DNA from 3 places in the Priestia sp. J2 genome. Region 1 is predicted to be linked to each of the others. Evidence: riboswitches for the same ligand, from Rfam matches in the RefSeq annotation. Region 1 holds a riboswitch; each other region holds the start of a gene.

Region 1 (4,939 bases):
TTTTAATAAAAGCATTATACTGGGTATTGGCAGCCTTTATATAGCCTTCATGAACCTTTCGAAGATCGTCGGTTTCTACATCGATGTTTTCCAGTTCGTCAACAAATTTACGATAGGTAGGAATGACTTCACTCGTCATCGTATCGTACATAACAGCGTCACTTGTGTAGTTAGCGCCTGTAACGGAATCGTATGCGTCAATCGCCTCTTTTTCAAGCTGAGCCGCTTTCTTTAAATCTTGATTGTTATAATCGATTAAATCATCTTGAACAGGATCACTAAAGCAGGCGGATAATAAAAACAAAAGAGGGACAAGACAAAATAAAACTTTCTTCAACGAATTTCACCTCCGTTTAACAATGTATGAAACATCTGCTTGGCAAAGTCTGTTTTAATAACTGGAGAAAAAGAAGGGAGTGTATAAAAGGATTTTTAAAGGTCGACAGTGAATGTATTCATAAGTTGGTTTGTAGTTGACCACCCTTTAGTAGCAGGAAGGAAGAGAAGATGATTAAAATAAAAAGAGACCACTTAACGAACAATGAAGTTATTGAGCTAGTAAGTTCTCACCTTCAAGGAATGAACTTACATTCCCCCCCTGAAAGTATTCATGCTCTAGATATTGAAAGTTTAAAACAACGTCATATTACGTTTTGGAGCGTGTGGGAAGGAAGTCAGCTAGCAGGGTGCGGAGCTGTAAAAGAGTTAGATGAGCACCACGGAGAAATTAAATCGATGCGAACAGCTACCGCTCATTTGCGGAAAGGAATTGCTAGAGAGCTGCTGCAGTACATAATAAATGAAGCGCAAAAACGAGGGTACCGACGCTTAAGCTTAGAAACAGGATCCGCACCTGCTTTTGAACCGGCTAGAAAGCTATACGCCAGTTTTGGATTTTACGAGTGCGAACCGTTTTCTACCTACAAAGAAGATCCATACAGTGTGTTTATGACAAAGAAATTGAATGAGTAAAAGACAGGAAAGAAGGCGCAGATGATTTGTTTATTTGTATGCAAACTGTGCGCGCAAGCAGCTGTCATTTATCCTGTTAGCAAGTAAGCTTTTTAGGCAAAGCCTTTTTAGGAGGCTTTGTTTTGGTCATGATTCATATAAAAAGGTATAAACTAGGTTTTCTCACTAGACAAAAAGGTTTTTCCTATGTAGTATAGGTGTCAGATAATACAAAACGAATGTTCAGTATAAATAATAAATGTACGGGGCGGTGGAAATAGCTTGAATAAAAAAAAGCTTCAAAGTGAACAAACCAAAAGAAAAGTGGCAGATGCCGCTAAAGCATTGTTTTCTCAAAAAGGCTATAAAGCTACATCTATTGAGGAAATTGTAGAAGCTACGGGAAGCAGTAAAGGGAATATTTATTATCACTTTAAAAGTAAAGAAGGGCTTTTTCTTTATTTAATAGACGAATGGGATCTTGAGTGGGAACGAAACTGGAAAGAAAGAGAGTCTCTTTACAAAACAACAAGAGATAAGCTTTTTGGAATAGCGGAGCAAATCATTTTAGATGATTTGAATCATCCTCTTACGAAAGCTGCGGATGAGTTTTTTAACAACGAGGAGAAGGGCAGCGACATCGAAGAGCGAATTGATGAGATGGTGAAACGACACGTGGAGTTTAACCGGGAACTTTTGCAACAGGGCATCGATGAAGGCGAGTTTTCTCATAAAAATGCAGAGCAGCTTGCAGTAATTTTAGAAGGGTTGTTTGTTGGAATGAGCCGCATGTCTCGAAAAACGAGTACGGAAAATGCCCTGCAGCTTTACCATTCAGCAATCGATGTATTTTTAAACGGAATTATAGCAAGGTCTTCTTAAATAAGCGGGGATGCTTATTGCGGCAATGAGTAATCCCTCATTATTTTGTATTTTTATAGACCGAACGTTCAGTATTTTTGTAATCAGGAGGTTTATATGTCATTATTGTTAAGAAATCGAGCGGCGATTTTGCTGCTCATGCTAAATATTTTTATTATCTTTACGGGAATCGGTCTCGTTATTCCAATTATGCCAACCTATATGACGGAGCTTCATATCAACGGCAGCGTGATGGGGCTTTTAGTAGCGGTGTTTTCACTAACTCAATTCCTGTTTTCGCCTTTAGCGGGGCGATTATCAGATTCGTTAGGGAGAAAGAAAATTATTGTAGCGGGAATGATTGTTTTTGCCCTGTCTGAATGGTTCTTTGGTTCAGTGAGTACACCTCTTTTATTATTTGTATCCAGAATGCTAGGTGGGGTCGGGGCCGCGCTTATTATGCCTGCTGTTATGGCCTATACAGCGGACGTGACGTCTGCTAAAGAACGCGCTAAAGGAATGGGCTATGTGACGGCAGCGATTACAACAGGATTTATTATCGGGCCCGGTATTGGAGGCTTTTTAGCTGAATACGGCATGCGCGTGCCATTTTACATGGCCGCAGTAGCAGGAGGCTTGGCTGCAGTGATTACGCTTTTTGTTTTGCCGGAGTCTCGTCCTGTACAAGGTCATGCTGTTTCAAACAATGAGAATCCAAAAGAAGATCGGCTGCTACTGCAGCTTATGAATTCCTACAAAGAACCTTATTTTTTAAGTTTAATTATCGTTTTTGTGACATCGTTTGGATTATCCAATTATGAAACGATCTTTTCACTATTTGTTGATCATAAATTTAGCTTTACGCCAAAAGATATTGCGTTTGTTATTACGTTTGGCTCTATTGCAGGGGCTGTTGTGCAGGTTACGATTTTTGGCTGGATTTTAAATAAATTCGGTGAAAAAAGAGTGATTTCGTTTTGCTTGATGATGACGGGACTTTTTATTTTACTTACACTATTTGTGCACACGTACTGGCTTATTATTGTTGTGACATTTATCGTCTTTTTAGCAACAGATATTTTACGTCCGGCAATCAGCACGCAAATGTCGATGATGGCACAAGACGACCAAGGGTATGTAGCCGGACTAAATTCTGCTTATACAAGTCTTGGTAATATTATTGGACCTGTTGTAGCAGGCTTTCTTTTTGATATAAACATTAATTACCCGTACGTATCAGCTGCACTTGTACTGCTGCTTTGTTTTCTTTTATCTTTAAGAGCAGGAAAGGACCGAAAAACAGCTGTGAGAAATCAAGCGATTCAAGAAAAATGATAGAATTTTTAGGGGATAGAAGACCTCCAGTAGTTTACTGGAGGTCTTTTAATGATGCTTTTAGTAAAGCTGTAAGATTTACAACACCACTCAGCCTATAGCGAAGCTTTATTTTATGGGCAAAACAGTGAAATGGTTGCAAATAAAAAAGGTTAATAGTAAACTTTAAACGTAACAAGAATAGTATGGGAGCTTGCGCGGGGCAGGCTGAGAGTACAGGGGCGCCTGTTGACCATTTGAACCTGTTGGATAATGCCAGCGCAGGGAATGTGAGTACATACCAAAGCACTTTGCGCATGCAAGGTGCTTTTTTGTCTTTTTTTTGCAGTGTTAAAACTAAATGAAAAGAGTGAGAGAACATGGATATTAGTAAAATTTCAGCTCAATTAGAAAAAGTAAGAGATACAAGTCCGCTTGTTCATAATATTACGAATGTTGTGGTAACCAATTTTACAGCAAATGGACTGCTTGCCCTAGGAGCGTCACCTGTTATGGCTTATGCGAAGGAAGAAGTGGCTGATATGGCTCGAATCGCCGGAGCGCTTGTCTTAAATATGGGTACACTGACGGCTCAAGAAGTAGAAGCGATGAGAATAGCAGGAAAATCAGCAAATGAAAACGGCGTGCCGGTTATTTTCGATCCTGTAGGAGCCGGAGCAACACCGTTTCGTACAGAAGTGGCATGTCAGCTTGTAGAAGAATTAAATATTGCCGTTATTCGCGGTAACGCTGCTGAAGTTGCGAATGTAGTAGGCGAGTCATGGCTCATTAAAGGCGTTGATTCATTAGAAGGGCAAGGAGACGTCATTGAACTTGCTGAGAAAGCAGCGAACAAATTAGATACAGTGATTGTTATTACGGGGAAACAAGATGTGATCACCGATGGAAACACAACGTATACAGTAGACAACGGTCACCCGTTATTTACGAAGGTGACGGGTACTGGATGTCTGCTGACATCAATTATAGGAGCTTTCGCGGCTGTAGAAAAAGAATATGTCGAGGCAAGCGTTGCTGCTTTAAGTTTTTACGGAGTGGCAGGTGAAATCGCCGCAGCGAAAAAAGGTGAAGAAGGGCCGGGGAGCTTTCAAATTGAGCTGTTAAATCAGCTTCATCTTTTATCTGGACAGGATATTGAATCATATGCAAGAGTACATCAACGTTAAAAGGAGCGGGAAAATGACAAACGAAGAAATTAAAAAGCTGCTGAAAGTTTATTTTATAATGGGCAGCAATAACTGTACAAAAAATCCGAAAGAAGTATTAAAAGAAGCAATTGAAGGCGGCGTTACCGTGTTTCAATTTCGTGAAAAAGGCGAAGGTGCACTAAAAGGAGAAGCGAAATATCAGCTGGCGAAAGAACTTCAGCAAATTTGTCAGCAGCACAACGTTCCTTTTGTTGTGAATGATGATCTTGACTTAGCGATCCGTTTACAAGCAGATGGCGTTCATATTGGACAAGAAGATGAAAAAGCTCATATTGTTCGAGAAAAAATAGGAAAAGGAATTGTGGGCGTCTCTGTTCATAATGTACAAGAGCTGCAGCAAGCCATAAAAGACGGGGCGGATTATGTAGGAATGGGACCTGTTTTTCCTACTTCTACAAAAAAAGACGCAAAAGCAGTGCAAGGTACAAAATTAATTGAAGAAGTGCGAAACCAGAATATTGACTTTCCAATTGTAGGAATCGGTGGCATCACGCCTGAAAATGCCAAACAAGTAGTAGAAGCAGGTGCAGATGGTGTTTCTATTATTACCGCGATTAGCTTAGCAGCGTCTCCAAAAGAAAAAG
Region 2 (4,939 bases), 1.5 Mb from region 1:
GATAGGCGAAGCTCCTGGCATAATGGCATGTACGCCTAACTCCTCTAAACGACGCGCAAGTAAAACATCATCTGATGTGTAAGGTAAAACGGTAAAGCCCTCCTTTAACAGCTCTTCACTAGCTTTTAATGTTTCAACGGGATCAGGAAGCAGCGTTTTATCACATCCAATTACTTCTACTTTCACCATGTCACAAAGTCCAGAAGCTTTAGCTAATTTAGCAATACGTACCGCTTCTTCTGCAGTTTTTGCTCCAGCCGTGTTAGGTAACAGAGTGAAACGCTTCACATCAAGTGCTTCTAGTAAATTAGGCTGATTTTGATCAAAAATATCCATTCGTCTAACAGCAAATGTTAAAATTTCTGTTTCCGACTCTTCTACCGCTTGACGCTGAGTCGTAAAGTCCGGAAATTTCCCTGTTCCTAATAATAAACGTGAATTAAATGTATATTGTCCAATTTTTAACATACTCTTCATCCTCCTCCTACAAATGAAACGACTTCTAATGTATCTCCATCTTTTAAACTTGCAGCACTATGTTCTTCTTTTTGTAAAATGTTCTTGTTTAGCTCAACAATTACCACTCGTTCATGCAGGTTCTGAGCCTGCAACAAGTGCTCGACCGTTTCAATTTCATCTCCAACAGTAACGGTCTTACCATTAATGATTAGATTCAATGAACTCCCTCCATTACTCTCGTTAGCTGAAATGATGTAAAAAATGAATGATTCGGCTCTTTCCCTACCAAAGCATCAGCCATAATTTTTCCAGTTGCAGCACTTAATAAAATACCGTTTCGGTAGTGGCCAAACGCCATGTGTAGATTCGCTATTTCAGGATGCTCTCCTAAATAAGGCCAGCCATCATTTGTTTGTGGACGAAGACCTGACCATGCTTTTTCAAATGTGGCTTCTTTAATAGCCGGCAGAAGCACAGCAGCTTTATCCAGCAGAAATTGAATACCTTGTGCAGAAACGGTCTTAGTAAAATCATGCTGCAGCTTAGTTGCCCCGATTACGATTCTTCCACCAGCCTTTGGCACTAAATAAAAACCTTCATCTAAAAAAATCGTTTTAGAAAGCAGCGGCTTATGACTTTGAAGAGCAATACACTCTCCTTTTACAGGAAATACCTGACCTAAATGTTCAGAAGAAATAAAACGTTTAGCCCATGAGCCTGCTGCGATCACTACTTTTCCTCCATAAAAAGAGCCTTTAGACGTCTGTACACCTTTTACTGTTTCATTTTCCGTAATAAGAGAATGAACGTCACAGTATTCAAATACATCTGCTCCGTGATACAAGGCTCCATGAGCAAGAGCATGTGTTAACTTAGCCGGAGCTAGCTGGCCGTCTCCAGGTATTGTAATGGCTCCGTATATGTCTGGAGAGAGCCCCGGTTCTAACAACCGCGCTTCTTTTACGTCGATCCATCTTACATCTTTGTCCCATTGATGATGCTGATCGGCTTTTTTCTTTAATACGTGTGCATCTTCTTCTGTTACAGCGACTTTTAATAAGCCTTTTTGAATAAGCTCTACGTCGATTGCCGTTTTTTCTTTTAGTTCCTTCACCAGTTCAGGAAACATACTTCTGCTCTTAATAGCAAGGTCTAAAAGAGGACCTTCTTCATCAATTTCAGCTTGAGCACCTAAAATACCAGCAGCTGCACTTGAAGCTTCACAACCAATTTGATTGCGCTCAAGAATGGCTACTGACGCTCCTTGTTTTGACAAATGATAAGCGATAGAAGAGCTAATTATGCCTCCTCCGACTAACAGTACATCATAATGCTGCTTCATTTTCTCCACCTCCAGATGTCCATATATGAGAATATTGTTTGATTGCTTTAAGCGGATCTTGCGCAAGCATGACACCAGACATCACAGCTATACCGTGTGCTCCTGTTTGCAGCACCTCTTTGGCATTTACAGGTGTAATTCCACCAATCGCAATAACTGGTATCTTCACAGCGTCTACTACTTCTTTTAACGCTGCTATCCCTCGGCTTTTTAATTCTTTTTTTGAATGAGTTGAATAAATATGTCCGTATAGAATATAGTGAGCTCCATCTTTTTCAGCTTCTAGAGCTTCTTCCACAGAGTGAACTGATTTTCCGACAATAAGAGAAGGAAATGCGTCTCTAACGCACGAAACGTCTAAACTATGATAGGCAAGCTGCACCCCTTTTGCTTTTAAAGCATGCGCTACATCAACTCGGTCATTTACAATAATTTTAGAGCGACAAAATGGCAGGCTTTCTAGTAAACATTGAATCTGCTTTGCCGTTTTCTTTTTTTCTCTAATATGAATGGCACCCGCAAAAGGCACGATAGCCGTTAAAATGTCCCGAACCTCTTCAATTGGCTGCTTATCTGTTGTAATGACATGAAATTTAGGAATATCCATATGATCGAAACCTTTCCATTCAGAATAAAGAGAAATTTCAATCACTTTATCTTGTGTAGAGGGCTTTATTACATACAAAAAAACCACCCTACAACGTAGAGTGGTTAGCATGTATCGTTATGTAAACATGATCGCCACTTCCCTACGCTGGTACAAACCAGATCAGGTTCAAAGGGTCCGAAATGCATTCGTCTCAGCTTCAAAAAGCTCCCCTAGTGATTGCTATTTATTGATTTTGTTTTTGCACTTAAAATTATAACACAACTAGATGTAAATACAATATCTCTTTATGCTCTTACGGCTCTCTTCCTTTTATAGATGTATCTTTTAAGCTTCTTTACTAAGAGGCCCGGCGCACCGCACCATTCTGCTTTTTATATCGTTAGTAATCGGTATAGTCGTCAAATTCTTCTTTGTCTTTTTCCTTTTTCCGATCCCATATAAACAGCAGGAGTAACATAATAAAAGTTAGAATATAAAAACCGTAAAAAATAAATGCCGCCACAACATTTATAAATAAAAATAAAAAACCGATGATCTGACCTGCAACAGCAACAATCAACAAAATGTATTTCCAAACTTCTGCTTTTCTATCCATTCTCTACTTCTCCGTCTTTTTGTTTTTCCCTACTAGAAACGTTCTCTTTATTTAAATAAAAACGTTCCTGCCAGTAAACCGACTGTAAATAAACCAATTGTTCCAAATGCTGAAATCCCCACGTACACCAACATTTTCTGATAAGATTTTTCTCGAATTAACTGCACGGTTTCCACACTAAACGTTGAAAAAGTGGTAAAAGCCCCGAAAAAACCAATGCCGATCATTAGAAATATTGAATCATTATAAGCATGACTCGGAACCTTTCCATAATAACTACCGTAAAAAAGACCAAGTCCAAACGCACCAAGCAAGTTAACAAACAGCATTGATACTGGAAAAGGAGGATTTGAAGCTGTTTTTGTAACCTTTAATCCCAAAAGATAACGGCATATGCCTCCAGCTGCCCCCCCAAGTGCCAAGCTCACTATGCTCATTTACTTCACCTCATGTACTTTTACTAAATTTTTTCCTGCCGTTTCACCGCATAGATAGCCTGCTAAAGCAAAAAGGATTCCGCCTACTAAAGAGACAATGAAATAAATGGCTCCACCCCATAAATAATGCTGAGTGAGAGAAACGAAGTCTCCTGCAAACGTTGAATACGTGGTAAAACCGCCGCATAAGCCCACGCCTAGTCCAAGCTTGATCCATTCCTTTGGCTGTTTCCACGCAAAAAATCCCGTTAATAGTCCTAATATGAAGCTACCTAATAGGTTTTCAATTACTGTTCCTATTGGATACCCCGTATATAATAAGGAAAGATTTAGAAAATAACGTGCATACGTACCAGCGATAGCACCAAAGGCAATTGAGATTAAGTTTATGGCTTTCATCATATCGCTCCGTTTCATAAATTCTTCTTTAAGTGTACCATAAGGAATTTATTTCTACCTTAACATTTAACTATATGTTTATTGCACCAAAAGTCATGAAAAAATGAAAGAGAAAATCGTCGCATGAAACTTCCTTTTTACTCCTCGGATATCCCTTAAAAATCCATTTAATCCAAATTCTAAAATCTTTCTGTATCCTTATGACAAACCGTGTATAGAAGGTATATTTCCCTTATTTTAAGTCACATTAATCGTATAAGTTTTTTTTGTTGACTTTTGCTGTGTTCTTGTTTAGTATCACAGAGTATCATTTCCTATCAGAATACTAGGGGGTTTAGAAAATGAAGAAATTTGCTGCACTTTTGTCGCTACTATTAGCTTTCACAGTTGTGCTTGCCGCATGCGGTTCTAGCTCAAAAAATGAAGCAAACAATGGAGACAATAAATCTTCACAAGAGGATTTATATAATAAAGTGAAAAAAGATGGTGTATTAACAATTGGAACTGAAGGTACATACCCTCCGTTCACTTTTCATGATGACAAACAAAAGCTAACTGGGTTTGATGTAGAATTGGCTCAAGAAGTAGCTAAACGTCTTGGCGTAAAAGCTGAGTTCAAAGAAACACAGTGGGATGGCATGTTTGCTGGATTAGATGCTAAACGATTTGACATGATTGCTAATGAAGTTGGTATTCGTGAAGATCGTCAAAAGAAATACGATTTCTCTGATCCATACATCCAGTCAGGGGCTGTATTAATTGTTCGTAAAGACGAAAAAGATATCAAATCATTTAAAGATTTAAAAGGAAAAAAATCAGCGCAGTCATTAACAAGTAACTATAAAGACATGGCTCAATCTTATGGTGCAAACATTACGAGTGCTGAAGGTTTTGCTCAAGCAGTAGAACTAATGAGCGCAAACCGTGTTGATGCTACAATCAACGATAAATTATCGTTCCTTGACTATAAGAAAAAGCACCCTAACGCACCTATCAAAATCGCGGATGAAAAATCCGATGGTGCTGCAAGCGGCTTTATGTTTAGAAAAGACAGCGGTAAGTTAGTGGATGAAGTAAACAAAGCATTGAAAGATATG
Region 3 (4,939 bases), 450 kb from region 1:
AAGGTTATTAAAATAATAAGTTGTTTTATTATTTTAATACGAAAGGTGTTAGCTATCATGAGTACACATTTTCAATATCAACATCTAAGAGCTGTGCCGAAAAAATGGTCCCAAAATGAACTGCATATCCAGCTGAATAGAATCAAACACAATTCTGAACTATCTACTATAGCAGCAGATCCGCTTTTTCATCTGTTAGAATGTACCCGTTCAGGCCTTCAAACTAAACAAGAAATCATAGACTACATCCAAACCATTCCTAATCACCAACTTCCATCTTTTGCAACTCATTTAAGCAGGTTAATTCAGCGTATTTATTATATCGAAGCTGCTGATTACTATAACCGTCCCCTCAAAGGTTATATGCTTGTTATGAAAAACCAATCCGCTTATATATCTCTTCATTTTGCCGATCAGCTCATATAAAAAAAGCTCTCTATTCAAAAGAATAGAGAGCTTTTTTTATTCGTATTTTTTCACTGTTACTTGACATTCTTTTAACGGGATAAGCTTCGACTTTTTCGTCCATTTGTATCCTAACCAAACAATTAAGAATAAAGGAAGTCCGATATAAGAAACAAGTACACCGTACCAGTCAATCGAGTCACCCATAAACGCCGAATAGTTTTGGCCTAAAATAACAACGGCACATAAAATAAAGGCAAAGATAGGGCCAAATGGGAAAAGTTTTGCATGATATGGAAGTTCACTCAAATCATGACCTTGAGCAACAAATGCTCTTCTAAAACGATAGTGGCTGATCGCAATTCCTAACCAAGCAATAAAACCAGACATACCAGAAGCGTTAAGTAACCACGTATATACCGCACCGTCTCCAAAAAATGAAGCACCAAATGCAAGTGTACCGACAAGTGCCGTTGCGATTAAGGCATTAACTGGAACGCCTCGTTTATTCACTTTTGCTAAGAACCTTGGTGCTTTTCCATCTTTCGCTAAGTTCCACAGCATACGCGTAGAAGCATACATTCCTGAGTTACCAGCAGATAAAACAGCTGTTAAAATAACGGCATTAATCGCTGATGCTGCAAACGCCAGACCTGCTCGTTCGAATATTAAAGTAAACGGACTTACTCGCACGTCATCACTTGCTAATGAATTCGCTGTGTATGGAATAAGCATTCCAATAACAAAAATAGCTAAAATATAAAATAACAAGATGCGCCAGAAGACTTGTTTAACTGCGCGAGGAACCGTTTTTTCCGGATCTTCACTTTCTCCAGCTGCGACTCCAAGCAACTCTGTTCCTTGGAATGAAAAACCAGCTGCCATAAAGATACCTAGTACAGTGAAGAATCCACCGTGAATCGGTCCATCACCAAGCGTGAAGTTTTTAAAACCTGGTGCTTCATTGTTAAAGATACCAAAAATCATCATAATACCAATAACTAAAAAGATAATAACCGTTACTACTTTAATTAACGAAAACCAAAATTCAGATTCACCAAATCCTTTTACAGAAAGGTAGTTAAGCCCAAACATAATTAATAAAAACAGGGCACTCCATAAAATAGAAGAAGAGTTCGGGAACCAAAATTTCATAATAAGGGCTCCAGCAGATAATTCAGCTGCAATCGTAATAGCCCAGTTATACCAGTAGTTCCAGCCGAGAGCGAAACCAAAGGATGGATCTACAAAACGAGACGCATACGTACTAAATGAACCAGCTTCAGGCATATAAGCTGCGAGCTCTGCTAGACTGGTCATCAAAAAGTAAACCATTACGCCAATAATAGCGTAAGCTAAAAGCGCTCCCCCAGGTCCTGCTGTGTGAATTGCTCCACCACTTGCTAGGAATAAGCCGGTTCCGATGGCTCCTCCTAATGAAATCATCGTTAAGTGGCGAGATTTCAACCCACGTTTTAATTCTTGCTGCTCTTGCATAGATAAATACTCCTTTCGAATGTACGGAAAGAGACGGGATAACATAAAAAAAGCCCGCAGTATATGTGCGCGCTTTTAAATCTGAAAACCGCGTCAACCTTCCGTGAAGATAGCTCTTCACATCACTCGCATGATGTGACAGTTCTGTTCCTGTTCGGAGACAGCCCCAGCTTAAATCAACCGAGAAGTGATTTAAACTTCGGCAATTTTTCCTTTCAAGCAACATCCTCAATGTTCTCTGCATTTCCGTTACTTTACTATTAAAAACTGCGACCTCTACCTCATCGATTAGGATGAGGGTTTTTTATATTCAATTGACATAAAAGAAGTATAACAAATACTAAAACGATTGTCATTATAAAAAATAGATTCAGAAAATAGAAACATCTTTGAAATCTCTCGAATCTATTTTGTTACGTATGGTATAATAAACATTGTCTTTATACTACATAAATATCCAAACGTACCACAGGGGGAGCCGCCGTGCTGAGAGTGAACGAAATGTTCAGACCCTTCGAACCTGTTAGTTAACGCTAGCGTAGGAATGTGGGAATAGTAGCATATATTTGCTTACTCCTGTGTAAACCGTTTGATATGAATGATTCAAAAACAGGAGTGAGAAACGTGAATAAAGCATTACCTTTACAGGCTAAAATTGAAATAGCTATTTTTGCAGCATTGGCTTTTTTGATTGATCTTTTACCTTCTATAAAAATTGCAATAGGTGTAAGCATTTCGTTCTCTATGGTTCCTATCTTTATTATGTGTTTTCGATGGGGAGTTAAAGGAGGAGCTTTATCTGGATTTCTATGGGGAATATTACAACTAGCTTTAGGAAATGCGTATATTTTAACCCCGTTGCAAGCTTTTATAGAGTATATTATCGCTGTTACCTTTATTGGATTTGGCGGGATTTTCTCTAGTTCTATTAAAGGATATTTAGCTAATAATCAAAGATCAAAAGCTTTCTTTTTTATTATCTTATCTTTAATTATAGGAAGTTTTGCTCGTTATTTTTGCCATTTTATTGCAGGTTTAATATTTTGGGGATTTGCTGCACCAAAAGGAATGCCTGTTCTATGGTATTCTTTCTCCATGAATGGGATTTCGATGATTGGGTCGTTGCTATCATGTCTAATTATCCTTTCACTGTTAATCCCATCGGCATCAAGAATGATTGTAACTAAATCACACTCATCATAAGAAAAAAGACTAAATCTGCCAAGATTTAGTCTTTTTTCTTATTTGTCACCTTTGTTTACACAAAAGTGTGTCAGGTTTGATAACATAGTTAGTGAAATATTCAAAAAACTGTTTTATGATAGTCAACATATTCAAACGAGATAAAGGATTGATCGTATGCTACAGAAATGGATCACGAGCATAGGTTTAGATATTGGAACAAGCACAACAAAACTGATTGTAAGCAAACTGTTAATAGCAAATCAACAAAATCAGTTTACGCTGCCAGGCTGTCAAATTATTGATCGTCGCGTAACGTATGCAAGTTCCATCTATACAACACCTATGGTAAACGAGGTTGAAATCGATGTTCGAAGGTTAACGCTATTACTAGAAAAAGAGTACAAAAAAGCAGGGATCTCCTTAGATCAAGTGGAGGCGGGTGCTGTGATCATCACAGGAGAAACGGCTCGGAAGCAAAATGCAGAGAGTATCGTTCACTATCTAGCTGAACACGCTGGGAATTTTGTTGTTGCAACAGCTGGTGCTGACTTAGAAGGAATGTTAGCGGCAAAAGGATCGGGAGCAATCGAACATTCTGCTGAAACCAATAAAGTGATTGCCAATATTGATGTAGGTGGAGGCACTGCTAACATCGCCTTATGTCAAAATGGAAAAGTGATTGAAACGTTTACCCTGCATGTAGGCGGAAGATTAATTCGACTAAACGAAGATGGTATTGTTACCTACGTTTCGTCTTATTTAACTGAATTTTTAAAAAATAATTCTCTGATGCTTCAAGAAGGCGAAAAAGCAACATTTGAAAAACTCTCGTCTATTTGCAAATTGCTAGCTAAAGAAACCGTGGATTATGTGAGCGCACTGAAGCAAACCTCTTTGCTGCTCGTTTCCCCTCATACAAGATCTTCTACTCGGCCAGAGACAATCATGGTCTCGGGAGGAGTAGGAGCCATGATAGAGAAGGAGAAACCAAAAACAGTGAAGGAAGTGGCCATACACGGAGACATTGGTCCGCTGCTAGCTTATCAGTTTCAAGCCATACAGGTATCTCAAGCCGCTGAAACAACGCGAGCCACTGTCATTGGAGCTGGTATGCAAAATACAGAAGTTAGCGGATCAACCGTATACATTAAATCAAAGCGGCTGCCGCTAAAAAATATTCCGATTATAGAGATACCCGTACAGCAAGAGGAGGAGTGGAATCCGCAGCTGTTTCAAGAAAGAGCTCGAACGGCATGTATGCAGGCTTCAACTGTTTTCAGCGCAGAAGATCCTCCCGTTGCTATTGCTTTATCTCATTTCCCTTACTGCAGCTATAGAATGCTGCAAGAATTAGCAAAAGTAATAAGCGCTGAATTTGGTGCTTGTTTTAAAGGAGCTAAGTGCCTCGTTGTTTTATGCGAGCAGGATATTGCTAAAGCTTTAGGACAAGCACTAGCCAAACAGGAGAACGAATTAGAAATTATTTGTTTAGATCAAATTGACTTTACCCACGGAGATTATATCGATCTAGGGTTACCCGTAGCTGGAGAGGCAATCTCTGTTTCGATTAAAACACTCGCTTTTTCATCATAATCAACTGAACATACAAGGAGGAAAAGATGTTTAAAACTACCCGGTTGTTAGGAGAAACATTTTCATTTTATAGCTTAAAAGAAATTATGGCCAAAGCAAACGAAGAACGTTCTGGAGATCAGCTCGCAGGAGTTAGCGCTGAGTCAATGAAAGAACGAATGGCAGCCAAACAAGTGCTAGCTGATATCACACTTGCTGATATTCGAAATTACCCGCTGCTAAGCGCAGATGAAGACAACGTCTCGGCATTAATCGAAAG

What was found. A riboswitch is a leader RNA that binds a small molecule or an ion and turns the genes downstream of it on or off. The one in region 1 is predicted to bind thiamine pyrophosphate.
Region 2: it holds a riboswitch for thiamine pyrophosphate, as region 1 does, so the genes downstream of both, LJY09_RS02800 (thiamine phosphate synthase) here and thiM (hydroxyethylthiazole kinase) in region 1, are expected to answer to the same signal.
Region 3: it holds a riboswitch for thiamine pyrophosphate, as region 1 does, so the genes downstream of both, thiT (energy-coupled thiamine transporter ThiT) here and thiM (hydroxyethylthiazole kinase) in region 1, are expected to answer to the same signal.

The regions. Positions count from the first base shown of each region.
Region 1 is NZ_CP086208.1:2,068,976-2,073,914, forward strand. Features, by position in the region: gene LJY09_RS10395 (hypothetical protein) at 1-337, opposite strand, end outside; gene LJY09_RS10400 (GNAT family N-acetyltransferase) at 511-972, shown strand; gene LJY09_RS10405 (TetR/AcrR family transcriptional regulator) at 1,234-1,833, shown strand; gene LJY09_RS10410 (MFS transporter) at 1,930-3,147, shown strand; TPP riboswitch at 3,323-3,431, shown strand; gene thiM (hydroxyethylthiazole kinase) at 3,507-4,313, shown strand; gene thiE (thiamine phosphate synthase) at 4,327-4,939, shown strand, end outside.
Region 2 is NZ_CP086208.1:524,750-529,688, reverse strand. Features, by position in the region: gene LJY09_RS02815 (thiazole synthase) at 1-468, opposite strand, end outside; gene thiS (sulfur carrier protein ThiS) at 474-677, opposite strand; gene thiO (glycine oxidase ThiO) at 674-1,801, opposite strand; gene LJY09_RS02800 (thiamine phosphate synthase) at 1,785-2,408, opposite strand; TPP riboswitch at 2,531-2,632, opposite strand; gene LJY09_RS02795 (hypothetical protein) at 2,791-3,006, opposite strand; gene crcB (fluoride efflux transporter CrcB) at 3,054-3,443, opposite strand; gene LJY09_RS02785 (fluoride efflux transporter FluC) at 3,444-3,842, opposite strand; gene LJY09_RS02780 (amino acid ABC transporter substrate-binding protein) at 4,184-4,939, shown strand, end outside.
Region 3 is NZ_CP086208.1:2,514,266-2,519,204, reverse strand. Features, by position in the region: gene LJY09_RS12640 (hypothetical protein) at 58-426, shown strand; gene LJY09_RS12635 (amino acid permease) at 463-1,902, opposite strand; lysine riboswitch at 2,005-2,189, opposite strand; TPP riboswitch at 2,364-2,464, shown strand; gene thiT (energy-coupled thiamine transporter ThiT) at 2,497-3,105, shown strand; gene LJY09_RS12625 (ethanolamine ammonia-lyase reactivating factor EutA) at 3,262-4,680, shown strand; gene LJY09_RS12620 (ethanolamine ammonia-lyase subunit EutB) at 4,707-4,939, shown strand, end outside.